Regions from separate parts of the Luteibacter sp. ME-Dv--P-043b genome, predicted to be linked through region 3. Evidence: predicted binding sites of a transcription regulator. Region 3 holds the regulator's gene; each other region holds the start of a gene.
What was found. Region 3 encodes HrcA, which represses chaperone genes, less so after heat shock. Its sites were predicted from a motif close to TTNGCACTCNNNNNNNNNGAGTGCNAA; they were not measured.

Region 1: the regulator HrcA is predicted to act here: its motif matches at 2,094-2,120, upstream of rpoH (RNA polymerase sigma factor RpoH).
Region 2: the regulator HrcA is predicted to act here: its motif matches at 4,036-4,062, upstream of QRN34_RS13500 (co-chaperone GroES).

What each region holds. Positions count from the first base shown of each region.
Region 1 covers NZ_JARVRT010000016.1:114,276-120,059, reverse strand. The annotation lists gene ftsX (permease-like cell division protein FtsX) at 1-361, shown strand, start outside; gene QRN34_RS10160 (response regulator) at 422-1,216, shown strand; gene ung (uracil-DNA glycosylase) at 1,213-1,908, shown strand; gene rpoH (RNA polymerase sigma factor RpoH) at 2,152-3,012, shown strand; gene QRN34_RS10145 (response regulator transcription factor) at 3,096-3,776, shown strand; gene QRN34_RS10140 (ATP-binding protein) at 3,760-5,130, shown strand; gene QRN34_RS10135 (efflux RND transporter permease subunit) at 5,210-5,784, shown strand, end outside.
Region 2 covers NZ_JARVRT010000021.1:49,182-54,965, reverse strand. The annotation lists gene QRN34_RS13515 (hypothetical protein) at 1-782, shown strand, start outside; gene QRN34_RS13510 (hypothetical protein) at 887-1,798, opposite strand; gene groL (chaperonin GroEL) at 1,987-3,633, opposite strand; gene QRN34_RS13500 (co-chaperone GroES) at 3,694-3,987, opposite strand; gene QRN34_RS13495 (protein-disulfide reductase DsbD) at 4,232-5,784, shown strand, end outside.
Region 3 covers NZ_JARVRT010000007.1:50,995-56,778, forward strand. The annotation lists gene dnaK (molecular chaperone DnaK) at 1-568, opposite strand, end outside; gene grpE (nucleotide exchange factor GrpE) at 660-1,196, opposite strand; gene hrcA (heat-inducible transcriptional repressor HrcA) at 1,284-2,345, opposite strand; gene recN (DNA repair protein RecN) at 2,480-4,150, shown strand; gene QRN34_RS04250 (response regulator transcription factor) at 4,201-4,830, opposite strand; gene QRN34_RS04255 (MASE1 domain-containing protein) at 4,917-5,784, shown strand, end outside.

The DNA.
Region 1 (5,784 bases), on a different contig from region 3:
CATTGCCGCGCTGCTGGTCGTGGGCAACACCATCCGGGTCGATATCCAGAGCCGGAGCGCGGAGATCGGTGTGCTTCTGCTGGTGGGCGCCAGCCGGCCCTTCGTGCGTCGGCCCTATCTTTACGCGGGCCTCTGGCTCGGCTTCCTCGCCGGCGTGCTGGCGGTGGTGCTGGCCGTGACGCTGGAGCTGGCCATGGCCGGGCCGGTCGGGCGGCTCGCCGCGGCGTACGATGGCAGCGTCAGTTTCGGTGGCCTGCCGGCGTGGTTGCTGCTTTCGGTCCCGTTCGCCGCGGCCCTGCTCGGCTGGCTGGGTGCGCGGCTGGTCAGCGCGCGGCAGATCCGCCGCGCCGCGGCGGTCTGACAGGAGGGCACCCGGGTGGCGACTCACATCGGTTCGGGCGTGGCCGGCACGGCCCCGCGGATGCTCCTGGTCGACGGCTCCCGGGTCGTTCGCCAGCTCATTTCCCGGGTCGTCACCGCGGAAGTGCCTGGCGTGGAGATCGTGGGCGTGTCCACCGGCGCGGAGGCCCAGGTCGAGCTGCAGCGCGGCGTGTTCGATTTCGTCACCGTGGCGTTGCGCCTGCCCGATATGGATGGCCTGGACGTGGCCCGCTTCGTGCGCGAATCCGCGCCGCAGATCTACATGCCCATCGTGGTCGTTTCGGGCGACGTCGAGGAACGCCTCCATCGGCGTGAACTGGGCGAGTTCGTCACCGACTATTTCGACAAGTCGCTGGGCTTCGAGGCCCTGGCCGAATTCATCCGCGGCTATGTCCGACCGGAAGGGGGCGCCGAAGGCGAGGTGCTCTATGTCGAGGACAGCCGGGTGGTCGCGCTGGCCACGCGGCGCATGATGGAAAAATACGGCCTGACCGTGCATCACGTGATCAGCGCGGAAGACGCCCTGGTCCACCTGCATGAGGCGAAATTCCAGGGGCGGATGGGGGCTGACATCGTGCTGACCGATGTCAGCCTGAAAGGCGAGCTCACGGGCGGCGACCTGGTCGAGCGCATCCGCAACGAGTTTGGTTACGGCAAGGGTCGGTTGCCGACGCTCATCATGACCGGTGACGAAAACCCCGCCAACCAGGCCGCGCTGCTCCGCGCGGGGGCCAACGACCTGGTCGAGAAGCCCGTCGAGGAAAAACTGCTCATCACCAAGCTGCTGTTCCAGCTGCGAGTGGCGCTTCACCTGCGCGAAAGGACACGGGATTGAACGACCGCATCAAGCTGGAGCCGTCCTGGAAGGAACGGATCGGCCCTTACCTCGACCGGCCGGACATGCTGGCCCTGTCGCACTTCCTTCGGGAAGAGAAGGCGGCAGGCAAGGCGATCTTCCCGCCGGGCCCGGAGATCTTCAACGCCTTCGCGCACACGCCGTTCGACCGCGTCCGCGTGGTCATCCTGGGCCAGGATCCCTACCACGGCCCCGGTCAGGCGCACGGGCTGAGCTTCTCGGTGCGCCCCGGCGTGCGGGTGCCGCCGTCGCTGCAGAACATGTTCAAGGAGATTGAAGACAGCCTCGGCATTCCGCGGCCCGACCACGGCTGCCTCACCCCCTGGGCCGACCAGGGCGTGCTGCTGCTCAACGCGGTGCTGACGGTGGAAGCGGGGCAGGCCGCATCGCACCAGGGCAAGGGCTGGGAAGGCTTCACGGACGCCGCCATCGACGCGCTGAATCGCGAGCGCGAAGGCCTGGTGTTTCTCCTGTGGGGAAGCCACGCCCAGAAGAAGGGCCAGCTGATCGACGGAAAGCGCCACCTGATCCTGCGCAGCGTGCATCCCTCGCCGCTGTCCGCGCACCGGGGTTTCATGGGGTGCGGGCACTTCGCCAAGACAAACGCGTACCTGGCGTCCCGGGGCGAGGCGCCGATCGACTGGTCGCTTCCGCCGGCCGCGGCTCTTTAAAGCCCGCCTCGCGGCCCAATGAGGGTGGGTGCGACGGGCGCGTCACGTCTCCCGTGTCACCGTGCTGCCTTGGCCGGGTGGCAGGGTATCCGTCTGCCTCCTGAATACCCCGGTGGGTCCATCTGGACAGGCTTGGGGTATTTCTGTACCATTGCGTACAGTTAACCGATGAACTTCGGGCTGACTTAGCACTCTCACTGCGGGACTGCTAATCTGCATACAGACTTTTTGGAGGTTCCACACATGTCCCAAGCTCTCGTTACCCGTAACTACGGGCTCCCGAGCGTCGTCGGCAGTCTGGATTCCTACATCTCGGCAGTCCATCGCATCCCGGTGCTCAGCCTAGACGAGGAGCAGTCGCTGGCGCGTCGCTTCCGTGACGACGCCGATCTGGACGCCGCCAAGCAGCTGGTCATGTCCCACCTGCGCTTCGTGGTCCATGTGGCCCGCGGCTACAACGGCTACGGCCTGCAGCTGTCGGACCTGATCCAGGAAGGCAACATCGGCCTGATGAAGGCGGTCAAGCGCTTTGACCCGGACCAGGGCGTTCGCCTGGTCAGTTTCGCGGTGCACTGGATTCGCGCCGAGATGCACGAGTTCATTCTGCGCAACTGGCGCATCGTCAAGGTGGCCACCACCAAGGCGCAGCGCAAGCTGTTCTTCAACCTGCGCAAGAGCAAGAAGCGCCTGGGCTGGATGAACGCGGAAGAAGTGCGCGTGGTCGCCCACGACCTGGGTGTTCCCGAGGCCACGGTGCGCGAGATGGAATCGCGTCTTTCCGGCCGCGATGTGGGCTTCGAGGCTCCGGCCGATGCCGATGACGACGACAAGCCGGCTCCCGCCGCGTTCCTCGTCGACGAAGGCGCCGATCCGTACGAAAATCTCGCCGAGGAAGATGCGAGCAACAACCAGATGGGCGCGCTGTCGTCGGCGCTCGGCAACCTGGATGCCCGCTCGCGCGACATCATCCAGCGTCGCTGGCTGGCCGAGGACAACAAGGCCACGCTGCAGGATCTTGCGGACGAGTACGGCGTTTCCGCCGAGCGTATCCGCCAGATCGAAGCGAACGCGATGAAGAAGATGCGCGTCGCCATCGCCGCCTGAGTGCCGCGTTGGGCGTAAGATCCGGAACGGCCCCTCGGGGCCGTTTTCCGTTGTTCCTTTTCGTTTTGTCGGAGTCGCTGCGGATGCCGAAGGCCCTGGTCATCGAGGACGATGAAGTCACCGCGCGCGACATCGTCGCGGAGCTGGCCGCGCACGGCCTCAGCGCCGACTGGGTGGCCAATGGCCGCGACGGCCTCGCCCGCGCGCTGGCCGACGGCTACGACATCATCACGCTCGATCGCATGCTGCCCGGCATGGACGGCATCGACATCGTGTCCGCGTTGCGCCAGCGCCGCATCGATACTCCCGTGCTGATGATCAGTGCCTTGTCCGACGTGGACGAGCGTGTCCGTGGACTACGCGCCGGCGGCGACGATTACCTCACCAAGCCGTTCTCGCCGGACGAACTGGCCGCGCGTGCCGAAGTGCTGTTGCGCCGACGACGGCCGAGCGCGAACGAGACCCGGCTGCACGTGGCCGACCTGGAACTCGACCTGGTCAAGCACAACGCCCTGCGTAACGGCCAGCCGCTCACCCTGCTGCCCACGGAGTTCCGCCTGCTCGAATTCCTCATGCGGAATGCGGGGCAGGTGGTGACGCGGCAGATGATCTTCGAGCATGTCTGGGGGTTCCATTTCGATCCGGGTACCAATGTCATCGATGTCCATATCGGACGCCTTCGCCGCAAGATCGACGGCAGCGGCCAGCCGCCGCTGATCCGCACCGTGCGCGGATCGGGATACCTGCTTGCGCCCGCTGACTGACGCCTGGCGTTCCGCCACCTCGCGACTGATCCTCATCTACGGGGCGCTTTTCGCGATCTGGTGCGTGGTGTTGCTGGGCGTGGTGCAGTGGGAAACCTCGCGCTACCTGACCGGCGTGGTCGACCAGATGCTGGCCGCGCGCATCCATTACCTGGAAACCACCGATCCGCATCGCCTGCCGGAAACCGTGGAAGCGGCCAGCGCCGTCGACGTGCAGGGCTTCATGTGGGTGGGGCTGTTCGCGGCCGACGGCCGGCGTATCGCGGGCAATATCGCGCACGTGCCGGCCGAGCTGACCGAAGACGGCGTGGTGACCTCGGTGCAGGCCAACGTCCTCGCCTCCGCACGCCGCTCACCGCTGCGCGCCCGCGGTGTCACCCGCCTGTTGCCCGGTGGCCAGCGCCTTGTGGTGGCCAAGGACAGCACGACCATCGATGGCCTGGGCGCGATCATCCGCCGCGGCCTGCTGTGGGGACTGTCGCTCACGCTGATCCCCGGCGTGTTGGGTGGCGTGCTGATCGCGCGTGGCCCCGCGCGGCGCATCCGTGCCATCCAGCAGGCGATGGCGCCCATTCGCGAGGGTGACCTCAGTGTCCGCCTGCCGGTGACGCGTGGCGGCGACGAGGTCGACCTGCTGGCCGCCACCGTCAACACGGCCCTGGGCGAGATCGAACGACTGCTCGGCGAGGTCAAGGGCGTGACCGACAACATCGCCCACGACCTGCGGACACCGCTCACGCGTGTCCGCACGCGGCTCTATCGGCTGCAACAGCAGTTTGCCGCGTTGCCCGAAGGCGACGCGCTGGAGGCGTGCGTGGCCGACATCGACACCGTGCTGGGGCGCTTCCGCGCACTGCTGCGCGTGTCGGAGCTGGAGGATCGCCAGCGCAGTGCGTGCTTCGAGCCGCTCGATATCGGTGCCGTGCTGCGCAACGTGCACGAGTTCTACGCCCCGCTGGCGGAGGACCGCGGCCAGGATTTCCGCCTGGAAGTGGGTGCGCTGCCGCCGCTACGCGGCGATCCCCAGCTCATGTTCGAGGCGTTCGCCAACCTCGTCGGCAACGCCATCAAGTTCACCCCGGACCACGGTACGGTGTGCATGGTGGCCTTGACGGACGCCTCCGGCGAGGCGCGCATCGACATCGCCGACACGGGCCCGGGCATTCCCGAGGGTGAGCGCGAAGCGGTATTCCGGCGCTTCTATCGTGCCGACGAAACCCGCGCCAAGCCAGGGTGCGGCCTGGGGCTGGCGATCGTCAGCGCCATCGTGAGGCTGCATGGCTATTCGCTCGCGGTCGGCGGTGACGAGCGCGGCGCCGTGTTCTCCGTGACATGCCCCGCCGTGCCAGCCTAAACAAATCTTAACTACGGCCTGCGGGCCCGTGGGGGCAAACTTCGCCGCGACGCAGCATTCGCGCACGGAATCCTTTCCCATGATCGGCATCGTCCGGATCGCACTCACGCGACCGTATACCTTCATCGTCCTCGCGTTGTTGATCCTCATCGTGGGTCCGCTGGCGGCGCTGCGCACGCCGACGGATATCTTTCCCGACATTCGCATTCCGGTGATCGCGGTGGTGTGGCAGTACACCGGCCTGCCGCCCGACCAGATGGCCGGCCGCGTGACCTCGCCGTTCGAGCGGGTGCTCACCACGACCGTGAACGACGTGGAGCACATCGAAGCCAATTCGATCCAGGGCTTCGGCATCGTCAAGATCTTCTTCCAGCCGACGGTGGACATCCGCACGGCAAATGCGCAGGTCACCGCCGTCGCGCAGACCCTGCTGAAACAGCTGCCCCCGGGCATCACGCCGCCGCTCATCCTCAACTACAGCGCCTCCACGGTGCCGATCATCCAGCTGGCGCTGTCCGGCAAGGGCCTGACCGAGCAGAACCTGGGCGACCTGGGCCTCAACGTCATCCGCCCGCAGTTGACGTCCGTGCCGGGCGCGGCCATTCCGTACCCCTTCGGCGGCAAGACGCGCCAGGTGCAGATCGACATCGATCC
Region 2 (5,784 bases), on a different contig from region 3:
TGCATGCCGGGGACGAACTGCAAACGAACGGCATGATCCGCCGCGCCTCGGGCACCATGGAAAAAGCAGCCACCTGCGGCAAGGCCAATTACACCTTGCAGGGTGAACGCATCGAAGCCGACGGTCGGCGCACGCTGCGCAGCACGGCGACGCCGCCACCGGAACAGAGCGGCTGGGTGCAGTCGGCGAACTACACCAGCAGCAAACCGATCGGCCGCATCGTTGCCACGTGGACGGTGCCGAGCGCCCCCACGACGAAAGACGACCAGGTCATCTATTTCTTCCCCGGCCTGGAACAGCTGCCCACGGTGAAGTCCATCCTCCAACCGGTACTGGGCTGGAACGGCTACAACGACAAGGCCTGGACGCTGGCCAGCTGGAACTGCTGTGTCGACGGCACCACCTTCCATAGCGATCCGATTCCGGCGAGCGCGGGCGATACCGTGGTGGGCGACACTTACTCCACCTGTGCGGCGGGCCAAGCGTGCGCCACGTGGAAGATCGACTCGCGCAACACCACCACGGGCAAGACCAGTTCGCTGACCACCAACCCGTATGCCGACCTGACCTGGGTCTTCGGCGGTGTGCTGGAGGTCTACAACGTCTCCACCTGCGGCGAGTATCCCGGCGGCCCGATCACCTTTCGCAACATCCAGGTGTATGACCGCAACAACACGCGCGTCGCGTCGCCCCCGTGGCAGGGCAGCAACACCTCCGGCATCAATCCCCAGTGCAATTACGGCCTGAGCACCACGGCGACATCGGCCACGATCTCGTACTGAGCCCATGGCCTGACAGGGCTTGCCCGGCGATGACTCCGAAAGGACGGGTGGCGATGCTGCCCACCCGGAGGAGTCATCCTCCCGTCACCTGGCCTAACGAGACATCAGCGAGGGCGGAGCTCAGGCGCCTGGTCGTTCTCGCTGTAATTGAATGGGGGAACGGCATCGTTTCCTTCCAGTTTCACGATGGGCACTACACGCCCTGTCGCGGATGCGAAATCCCGCTGCCCCTTACGCGCTTCCTCGACGCCGGCGGCACCACGCTCGGCTGCGTAGAAGATGGCCTCGATCGGCAGACGGGCCGGAATGTCCTGCGGCCACTCCGCGATCATCAGTTCCATGTAACGCCTCGAGGGAATCTCCAGTCGGCCGCCCTGACGAGCGAGGATACTGAGCTCGAACGAGAAGGTATCCACGCCGAACGAGCACTGGTGCAATGCCCGACGGCGAAACGCATCGGGTGGATTCTCCGGCTCGGGCGCCACTGAGAGGTAGTGCTGTGCGAAGGCTTGCGTGGTCACGATGCCTTGCTCGGCGCAGGGCCGGCTGTCGACCGGATAATCCGCACTGGCACCGCATCCGTAGGGGCCGCGCTCCAGGCTCGTAACGGCGTCGTACGGAAACGAGCACTTCATCTGCCACACGTAGCCACCGTCCTCGCTCCAGCGATCCGCGGGTACGGCGATGAAGCCTGCCGTCTGGCCGAACAGTTCACGCGAACCGACGTCGCGGCGAAAATAACTGAACGACACACCGTAGTACTCGTCGTCGGGGCGAGGATTCCAGAAGTGATAGCTCGCTCCCAGAGCCGCATTGCGTATCAGTACGCCACTGCAGAAGTACGCGGCAGGCTGGCCACCGTCACAGGCCGATCGAACGTCGTCATAACGGGCGTTGAGCGCGGCGGCGACGTCGTCGCCTGCGGACTGCGCCTGCGGTGGGCGGGATGGTTGCCGTGTACAGGCAACGGACAACGTCAAAACGATGAACAACCAGAACCGGCCTTTCCTTGCCATGGATAGCGCTCCTGCGCGTGGGATGAGCGCCCAGATAAGCCTTCCCCGCCGCGGATCGCAAGCCCGATCGCCAGGCGTTTAAGGCCGTGCACATAGCAAACGGTTGATCGGTAGACGCATTTGCTCGGCGCATAAAAAAGGCCCCGCTTGCGCGGGGCCTCTCATGGAGCAAGCCGGAAGGCAGGGACTTAGAAGTCCATGCCGCCCATGCCGCCCATGCCGCCGCCCGCGCCACCGTGGCCGGCGCCGTCGTCCTTCTTCGGCACTTCGGTCACGGCCGCTTCGGTCGTGATGATCGAGCCGGCGACCGAGGCCGCGAACTGCAGGGCCGAACGGGTCACCTTGGTCGGGTCCAGGATGCCGAAGGCGATCATGTCGCCGAACTCACCGGTCGCGGCGTTGTAGCCGAAGTTGCCTTCGCCGGCCTTGACCTGGTTGACGATGACCGACGCTTCTTCACCGGCGTTGGTGACGATGGCGCGCAGCGGGGCCTCCAGCGTGCGACGGGTGATCGCGATGCCGAGGTCCTGGTCGGTGTTCTTGCCCTTCAGGCCTTCCAGCGCCTTCAGTGCACGGATCAGCGCAACGCCGCCGCCCGGGACCACGCCCTCTTCGACGGCTGCGCGCGTAGCGTGCAGGGCGTCTTCGACACGGGCCTTCTTTTCCTTCATCTCGACTTCCGTCGCGGCGCCGACCTTGATGACGGCCACGCCGCCGGCCAGCTTGGCCACGCGCTCCTGCAGCTTCTCACGGTCGTAGTCCGACGAGGTCTCTTCGATCTGCGCCTTGATCTGCTTGATGCGCGACTGGATGCCTTCGGCATCGCCGGCACCGTCGATGATCGTGGTGTTTTCCTTGGTGATCACGACGCGCTTGGCGCGGCCCAGATCGGTGATCGTGGCCTTGTCGAGCGCCAGGCCCACTTCCTCGGAAATGACCGTGCCGCCCGTGAGGTTGGCGATGTCTTCCAGGATGGCCTTGCGGCGATCGCCGAAGCCCGGCGCCTTGACGGCGGCGACCTTGACGATACCGCGGATGGTGTTGACGACGAGGGTGGCCAGGGCTTCGCCCTCGACTTCCTCGGCGACGATCAGCAGCGGCTTGGCGGCCTTGGCGACGGCTTCGAGCACCGGCAGCAGCTCACGGACGTTGGAGATCTTCTTGTCGTGGATGAGGATGAACGGGTCGTCCAGTTCAACCTGCTGCGACTGCTGGTTGTTGATGAAGTACGGCGAGAGGTAGCCGCGGTCGAACTGCATGCCTTCGACGACGTCCAGCTCGTTCTCGAGGCCCGAGCCTTCCTCGACCGTGATCACGCCTTCCTTGCCGACCTTGCCCATCGCCGTGGCGATGATGTCGCCGATGTTCGCATCGGAGTTGGCCGAGATGGTGCCGACCTGGGCGATGGCCTTGTCGTCGGCGGTAGGGTTGGAGAGCTTCTTCAGCTCGCCGACCGCCGCGATGACGGCCTGGTCGATACCGCGCTTGAGGTCCATCGGGTTGATGCCCGCGGCCACGGCCTTGAGGCCTTCCTGGATGAACGCCTGGGCGAGGACGGTCGCGGTCGTGGTGCCGTCACCGGCCACGTCGGAGGTCTTCGAGGCGGCTTCCTTCACGATCTGCGCGCCGATGTTCTCGTACTTGTCGGCGAGCTCGATTTCCTTCGCGACCGAGACGCCGTCCTTGGTGACGGTCGGGGCGCCGAAGCTCTTCTCGAGCACGACGTTACGGCCCTTCGGGCCCAGGGTGACCTTGACGGCGTTGGCGAGGGTGTTGACACCCTTCAGCATGCGGGCGCGGACGTCTTCGCCGAAGCGGACTTCTTTAGATGCCATGATCGTTGAATCCTTGGATATTTAGATAAGAGGAAACGCGGTGGACGAGGCGAGCGGTGCTCAGCCTTCCAGGACCGCCACGATGTCGTCTTCCTTCAGGAAGACCAGCTCTTCGCCGTCGACCTTGATTTCCTGGCCGGCGTACTTGCCGAACAGGACCACGTCGCCTTCCTTCACGCCCATCGGGCGGAGCTGGCCGCTGGCGAGCAGCAGGCCGGTACCGGCGGCGATGACCTTGCCGCGGGTGGGCTTCTCGGTGGCACTGTCGGGGATGACGATGCCACCGGCCGAGACGCGCTCTTCTTCGAGACGCTTGACGATGACGCGATCGTGCAGCGGGCGCAGTTTGCTCATGACTTCTCCAAACATGTGTTTGACGGGAAAGGATTTGTTATCACCCTGTTAGCACTTGGCCAGGGTGAGTGCCAGAATTTTAGCCAGAAGAATACGTCAACCGGAAGTCTTTCTGGATGCTCGACAGATGGCGGCGCGGACGCCGGGTTCAAGGGCGCGGTCGGAAAATAGTTGCCCGCACGGCGCGTGCAAGCCAGAGCGCGCCGGCCCGGTCATAATGTCCAACGCCTTCCCGGAGAGTCCCATGCCGTCGCTTTCCCGCCTCACGCGGAACCTCGTCGCCCTCGTCCTGCTGCTCGCCACGCTGCCCGCGCTTGCCCAGGATCCCGAGGACGGCCTGCTGCCGGTCACTCAGGCGTTCCAGCTCACCGCCGACGCCAGCCAGCCTGGCACGGTCGGGCTGCACTGGCGCATCGCTCCGGACTATTACCTGTACCGCGGGCGGATCGTCATCAAGCCGACCGATCCGGCGGCCCTGACGCTCGGTACCCCGGCGCTGCCCGACGGCCTGAAGAAGCACGACGAATACCTGGGCGACGTGGAGATCTACCACGGGGACATCCAGGCCACCGTGCCCTACACGCTGGCCGATGCCTCGATGAAGACGGTGGCGCTGGACGTGCAGTACCAGGGCTGCCACGAGGTGGAGCCGAAGATCTGCTACCCGCCGCATACCGAGCACCTCAAGCTCGTCGTCGGCGCGCCCTCGACGATCCCGGCGGCCCCTACCGCGGCGCCAGCGACAACGACGGCAGCCACGGCACCCGGCGCCGGCGCCGCACTGCTTGGCAAGCCCGCCACGCTGCCCGGGACGGATGCCCAGGCCCTCCCGGCCGACCAGGCGTTTCGCTTCGAGGCACTGGTCAAGGGTGGCGACGCGCTGCTGCTGCGCTGGACGATGCCCAAGGACTATTACCTCTACCGCGACAAGACCGCGATCAAGGTCGTATCGCCCGCTGGGGTCACCGCTGGCGAGCCTGACTGGCCCAGCGGCACGGCGCACCACGACGAGCATTTCGGCGACACCATCGTCTACTTCGACCAGGTGGAACTGCCGGTACCGCTGGCGGGTGCCGCGAAGGACGGCAAGCTCCAGCTCGACGTGTCCTACCAGGGCTGCCTGGAAAACGGCATCTGCTATCCGGTGATGACCCGCCGACTCGATGTCGACCTGGCCACCGGCGCCGTCGTCGTCGCCGCACCGGCCAGTGCGACGACCGGCACGCCGGCGACGACACCCGCCGACGTCGCCCCGACACCGCCGCCCAAGGGCCTGGTCCCGGCCGGCGCGGATGCACCGGTCGGCATCCTCGCCGCGATTGGCCTGGCCCTGCTCGGCGGCCTGGTCCTGAACCTGATGCCCTGCGTCCTGCCGGTGCTGTCACTGAAAGCCATCACCGTGCTGGAAAGCGGCGAGAGCCCGACCGCCGCGCGCAAGCATGCGCTCTGGTACACCGCGGGCGTGCTGGTCGCCTTCGCCGCGCTGGGTGTCGTCATCGTCGGCATCCGTGCCGCCGGACACGGCATCCAGTGGGGCGCGCAGTTCCAGCAGCCGGTCGCCATCGGCCTGCTGGTCTACGTCATGCTCGCGGTCGGCCTGTCGATGTCGGGCGTGTTCGAGATCGGCGGGTCGCTGGGCAACCTGGGCAGCGGCCTGGCCTCGCGCTCGGGCCCCTCGGGCGACTTCTTCACCGGCGTGCTCGCTGTCGTGGTGGCCAGTCCGTGCACGGCGCCGTTCATGGGCTCGGCCATCGCGTTCGCGTTCGCCGCGTCCGTGCCCGTTGCCTTCCTGATCTT
Region 3 (5,784 bases):
GATCCTTCGCGGACGTCTTGTCCAGGCCATAGGCCAGCGCGGCCGCGGTCGGCTCGTTGATGATGCGCTTGACCTCGAGGCCCGCGATCTTGCCCGCGTCCTTGGTGGCCTGGCGCTGGCTGTCGTTGAAGTAGGCCGGCACGGTGATGACGGCCTCGGTGACGGCCTCGCCCAGGAAGTCCTCGGCGGTCTTCTTCATCTTCATGAGGACCTTCGCGGACACTTCCTGCGGGGCCATCTTCTTGCCGTCGGCGGTCTGCACCCAGGCGTCGCCGTTGTCGTGCGCGACGATGCCGTAGGGGACCAGCTTGAGGTCCTTCTGCACTTCCGCGTCGGTGAACTTGCGGCCGATGAGGCGCTTTACCGCGTAGAAGGTGTTCTTGGGATTGGTGACGCTCTGACGCTTGGCCGGCGCACCCACCAGGACTTCGTTGTCCTTGGTGAAGGCGACGATGGACGGCGTGGTGCGATCGCCCTCGGCGTTCTCGATGACACGCGCGGTCGACCCTTCCATCACTGCCACGCAGGAGTTGGTCGTACCGAGGTCGATGCCGATGATCTTGGCCATTGAAGTTGCTCCGTTTATATCTAAGCGGCCCCCGCGGCCGCGACTGGTGTGGAAAATGGGGGTAACCCCCATCGATTCAATATCTTCGGTATCAGTTATCGCGAACCACGGCGACCAGCGCCGGGCGCAGCAGGCGATCGTTCAGCACGAACCCCTTCTGCACCACCGCCACCACCGTGTTGGGCGCGTGCTCGTTCGACTCGACCGAGCTGATCGCCTGGTGGTGCTCCGGGTTGAACGGCTGGTGCAGCGGATCGACCACCGACAGGCCGTTGGCCTGGGTCACCTTTTCCAGCTGCTTGAGCGACATTTCCAGTCCCTCGCGCAGTGTCTTCGCATCGGCCGACTGGTTGGCCAGGCCGAGCGCGATGCCGTCGTAGACCGGCAGCAGGTCGCCCAGCAGCTTCTCGTTGGCGAAGCGACGCGCCTGGTCGAGGTCGCGCTGCATGCGCCGGCGCTGGTTCTCGATCTCCGCCTTTTCGCGCAGGACCGTCTCGCGGGCCTGGGCCAGCTCGACCTCCATCGCGGAAAGCTGGGCGTTCAGCGCATCGAGCTCGGCCTGTGCGCCGTTCTCGGCGACACCGCCGTCCTGCGCCGGATCGGGCGCGTGGGGATCGTTGTTCTGCATGATTACTCCAAATGTCAGCTCACCGGCCCCGCGGTGACGCGGGGCCGAACATTCGCGGGAATTACCAAACCCGCCTCCCGTGCCGGTTTATGAGGTCGCCGCGGCGCGATTCAAGGCGTCACTGAGCAGCGCGGCCGTGGCCTGTACCACGGGGATCACCCGCTCGTAGGCCATGCGGGTCGGTCCGATGACGCCGATCGCGCCCAGCATGCGGCCGGGGGTGCCGTAGGTGGCGGTGACGATGCTGCAACCGTCCAGGGCCGAGAAGCCCGATTCCTCGCCGATGAAAAGGCGCACGCCGGGGGCCTGGACGCACATTTCCATCAGCTGGAGCAGGTCGCGCTTTTGCTGGAAGGCGTCGAAGAGGTCGCGGAGCCGTTCGATGTCGGCCAGCTCCGAGTAGCCCATGAGGTTGGTCTGGCCGCTGACCAACACGTCGTCGGCGTCGTCCACGGGGGTAAAGGAGGCCGTGGCCAGTTCGACCACACCGGACAGCAGGCGGTTCAGTTCCCCCCCGGCCTCGCGCAGTTCGGTGGCGAGGTGGGCGCGTATGTCGGCCAGGCGGAAGCCGGCGAACTGCGCATTGAGGTAGTTGGCCGCCTGCTCCAGCTCGCCGGCATCCAGCGGCTTGGCCAGCTGGACCACCCGGTTCTGCACCTGGTTGTCCGAGAAGACCAGGATCACCAGGACGCGCGCGTCGGGCAGGCTGACGAAATCGATGTGGCGCAGCGGGAAGTCGCCCTGCCGCGGCACGGTGACCACGCCGGCGAACCGGGTCATCGCGGAAAGCAGGTTGGACACGTTGCCCAGCAGGTCGCGCGTGGTGGTCTGGTGGGGCGGCAGGCCGCCCTGCAGGCGGGCCATGTCGTCGCGCGGCAGCGGTTTCAGCTCCAGCAGGCTGTCGACGAACAGACGGAGGCCACGCGGCGTCGGAATACGCCCTGCCGAGGTGTGCGGCGAGGCCACCAGACCGGCCTCTTCCAGGTCGGCCATGATGTTGCGGATGGTGGCGGGGCTGACTTCCAGGCCGGACGAACGCGCCAGCGTGCGTGAGCCGACCGGCTCCCCATCCGACAGGTATTGCGAGATGAGGGTCCGCAGCAGCCGGCGCGCGCGAGCATCGATGTCGTGACCGGAGAACGGATTCATGCGCCTGGCTGGTGTGGGAAAGGGGATGGAACGTGGCGCTATCAATAAGGTCTTGCCGCGCCGCTTGCAAGTCTCGGCTTCTGCGACGCGCCTGCCGCTACAATCGGTGCGATTCCCTCCGCCGTCCGGTCGCCATGCTCACGTCGCTCTACGTCCGCCAGTTCGCCGTCGTCGAAGAAGCCGAGATCGCCTTCGGCCCCGGCCTCACCGTGGTCAGCGGCGAAACCGGCGCGGGCAAGTCCCTGCTGGTCGACGCGCTGATGCTGCTGGCCGGCGCCCGCGCCGACAGCGGCATGGTCCGGGCCGGCAGCGACCGCGCCGAACTGGCCGCCGAGTTCGACCTGGCCGGCCTGCCCGAGGCCACCGAGTGGCTGCGCCAGGAGGAACTGGACGACGGCGAGACCTGCCAGCTGCGTCGCGTGATCCGCACCGAGGGCAGCTCCCGCGGCTGGATCAACGGCCGCCCGGCCAGCCTGGCGCAGATGTCCGCGCTGGCCTCGCGGATCGTGGAGATCCACGGCCAGCACGAGCACCAGGCGCTGCTCTCGCGCCAGCACCAGATGGCCCTGCTGGATGCCTACGCGGGCAACGAGGCCCGGCTGGCGAGCGTGCGCGACACCGCCAAGGCCTGGCGCGACGCCGTGGCACGCATCCGCACCCTGTCCGGCGGCGACGACCGCGAACGCCAGATCGAACTGCTGGCCCACGAGCTGGAAGAACTGGACCGCTGGGCCCTGGCGCCGGCCGCGCTGGACGACCTGGAAGCCCAGCACCGCCGCCTCGCCAACGCCGGCCGGCTGGCCGAGGGCGCCAACGGCGTGGTCGAGATCCTCGATGGCGAAAGCGAGTTCGCGGTCGGGCGCGCCCTGCTCCGCGCCCATGCCGAGGTTTCCCGGCTGGCGGAACTGGACGCCTCGCTGGTGCCCACGCTCGAATTGCTCGACAGCGCGCAGATCCAGGTCGGCGAAGCCGTCGACGGCCTCGGCCGTTACGCCCAGGATGTGGAGCTCGACCCGGAACGCCTGGCCGAGGTGGATACCCACCTCACCCACCTGCACGACCTGGCCCGCCGCTACCGCTTGCCGATCGAGGAACTGACGGCCAAGGCGGAAGAGGTCCGCGAGCGCCTGGCCGAGCTGGAAGGCGCCGGCGACGCGCTGGACCGCCTGGCCCACGAGCGAGACCGCCTGCGCACCGCCTGGGACAGCGCCGCCAGGGCCTTGTCCGACGCCCGCAGCGAAGCCGCCGGTCGGCTGGGCGGCACGGTCGCCACGCTGATGGGTGAACTGGGCATGGGCGGCGGCCGCCTGGTGGTGTCACTGGAGCCGGCCGAGGGCGACGAGCCCGATCCGCAGGGCCGCGAACGCTGCGAACTGCTGGTCAGCGCCAACCCCGGCCAGCCGCCCCGCCCGCTACGCAAGGTGGCCTCCGGCGGCGAGCTGGCGCGCATCAGCCTGGCCATCGAGGTCGCCACGCTGGGCAACGACAACATCGGCTGCATGATCTTCGATGAAGTGGACACCGGCATCGGTGGCGCGGTGGCCGAGGTGGTCGGGCAGAAGCTGCGCGCCCTGGGCGAGAACGTCCAGGTGCTGTGCGTGACCCACCTGCCCCAGGTGGCCGCGCAGGGCCATGCCCACCTGCGCGTGGCGAAGGAAAGCGACGGCGATTCCACCCGCACACGCATCCACGCCCTGGATGCCGGCGGCCGCCGCGACGAGCTCTCGCGCATGCTGGGCGGGGTGGAAATCACCAAGGAAACCCGCGCCGCCGCGAAGAAGATGCTGGACCGCGCCCAGGGGTAACCCGGGTACGCCGCCCGCCGGTCAGGCTCAGGCGCTCAGGCTCGGCGGGCTCAGGCGCGGATCAGGCCGCGCTCCTGCGCCATGCGGTAGAGATCGAGCTCCGAGCCGGCGTTGAGCTTGTTCATCACCGCGGCGCGGTGGATATAGATCGTCTTCTGCCCGATACCCAACTCCGCCGCCACCTGCTTCGGCGCGCGTCCGGCTGCCAGCAGGAGGAAGACTTCGCGCTCACGGGCAGTCAGCCGACTGAACGGGTCCAGATCCGCCGAGGGCCGGCCCGACCGGCGCTGACGCAGGTCCGAACTGAGGTATTGCTCGCCGCTCAAAACCGAACGCACCGCGGCGACCAGTTCCTCCGGGGCCACGCCCTTGGTCACGTACCCACGCGCGCCACGGCGCAGCGCCTCGGACACGTAGGGCTCGCCGTCGTGCATGCTCAGCACCACGATCTTCATCGTGGGCGCGATGCTGGCCAGGTGCTCGATCAGGGGCAGGCCACTGCCGTCGGGCAGGGACAGGTCCACCGCCACCAGGTCGGGGCGATGCTGGGTCACGGCATCCACGGCCTCGTCGGCGTTGCGGGCTTCGGCAACGACATCCAGATCGGGTTCGAGCTCGATGAGCCGCTTGAAACCTTCACGAACGATGGCGTGGTCATCTACAAGAGCGATTCTTGGCATGGGCAGAATGTAACAGGCAAACCCGACGCGTGCGTATGGGCGACGCCGGGCGTCGGGCAGCCGCATCCGCCGTGTAACATTCGGCCATGCGATTACACGCACCCTCCCGATTCATCGGTCCCCTGATCGCGCTCGCCTACGCGGCCGCGTGGATCATGCTCTGGCCGACCGAACAGCCCTACTGGGTGCTGCCCTTCGGCCTCCGCTTCGGCGCGCTGCTGCTCACCCGCACCCGCAACTGGTTCTGGATACTCCCCGCGGAGATCGCCGGCAGCAGCTTTTGCGAGTGGCGCAGCGGCCTGCCGATCGGTGGCGCCGGCTTCATCATCGGCGACGCGCCCGAGCCGCTGATGGTCGCCGCCTGCCTGTGGCTGCTGCGTCGCGCCCACCTGCACGCCAGCCTGGGCACCCCGGAAGACGTCGCCCGCCTGCTGCTCTCCGCCATGGTGACCGCCACGGTGGCCACCGCCGGTAACGCCGCCATGATGGCCTCCCTGCATCCGGCCGCGCCGGTCGAGATGCTCGGCACCACCTTCGGCAGCGACCTGCTCGGCAACTACCTGGGCGTGCTGTTGGTCGTCCCGGTCATGATCCTCATCTTCCGGGAGCGCCCCACGCAGGCCTCCATGGCGGAGCTGATGCTGGATGGCCTGCTGGTCATGCTGCCGTCGCTGGCCATCCTCATCACGCTGGCCGAGTACTCGCCGCAGCCGCAGTTCGCCCGGGTCCTGTCGCTGGCGCCCGTGCTGTTCTTCGCATTCCGGCACGGCTGGCGCGGCGCCGGCCTGGCCATGCTGATCACCAGCGTGGGCCTCAACGTCACCGAGGACATGATCGGCCGCGGCGCGCCCACGGCGGCAGCCCACCTGTTCCTGGCCGTGGCCGGCACGGGCACGCTCATGCTCGGCGCCGCCACCGATGCCCTGCGCCGCAGCAGCGAGCGCGTGGCCCAGC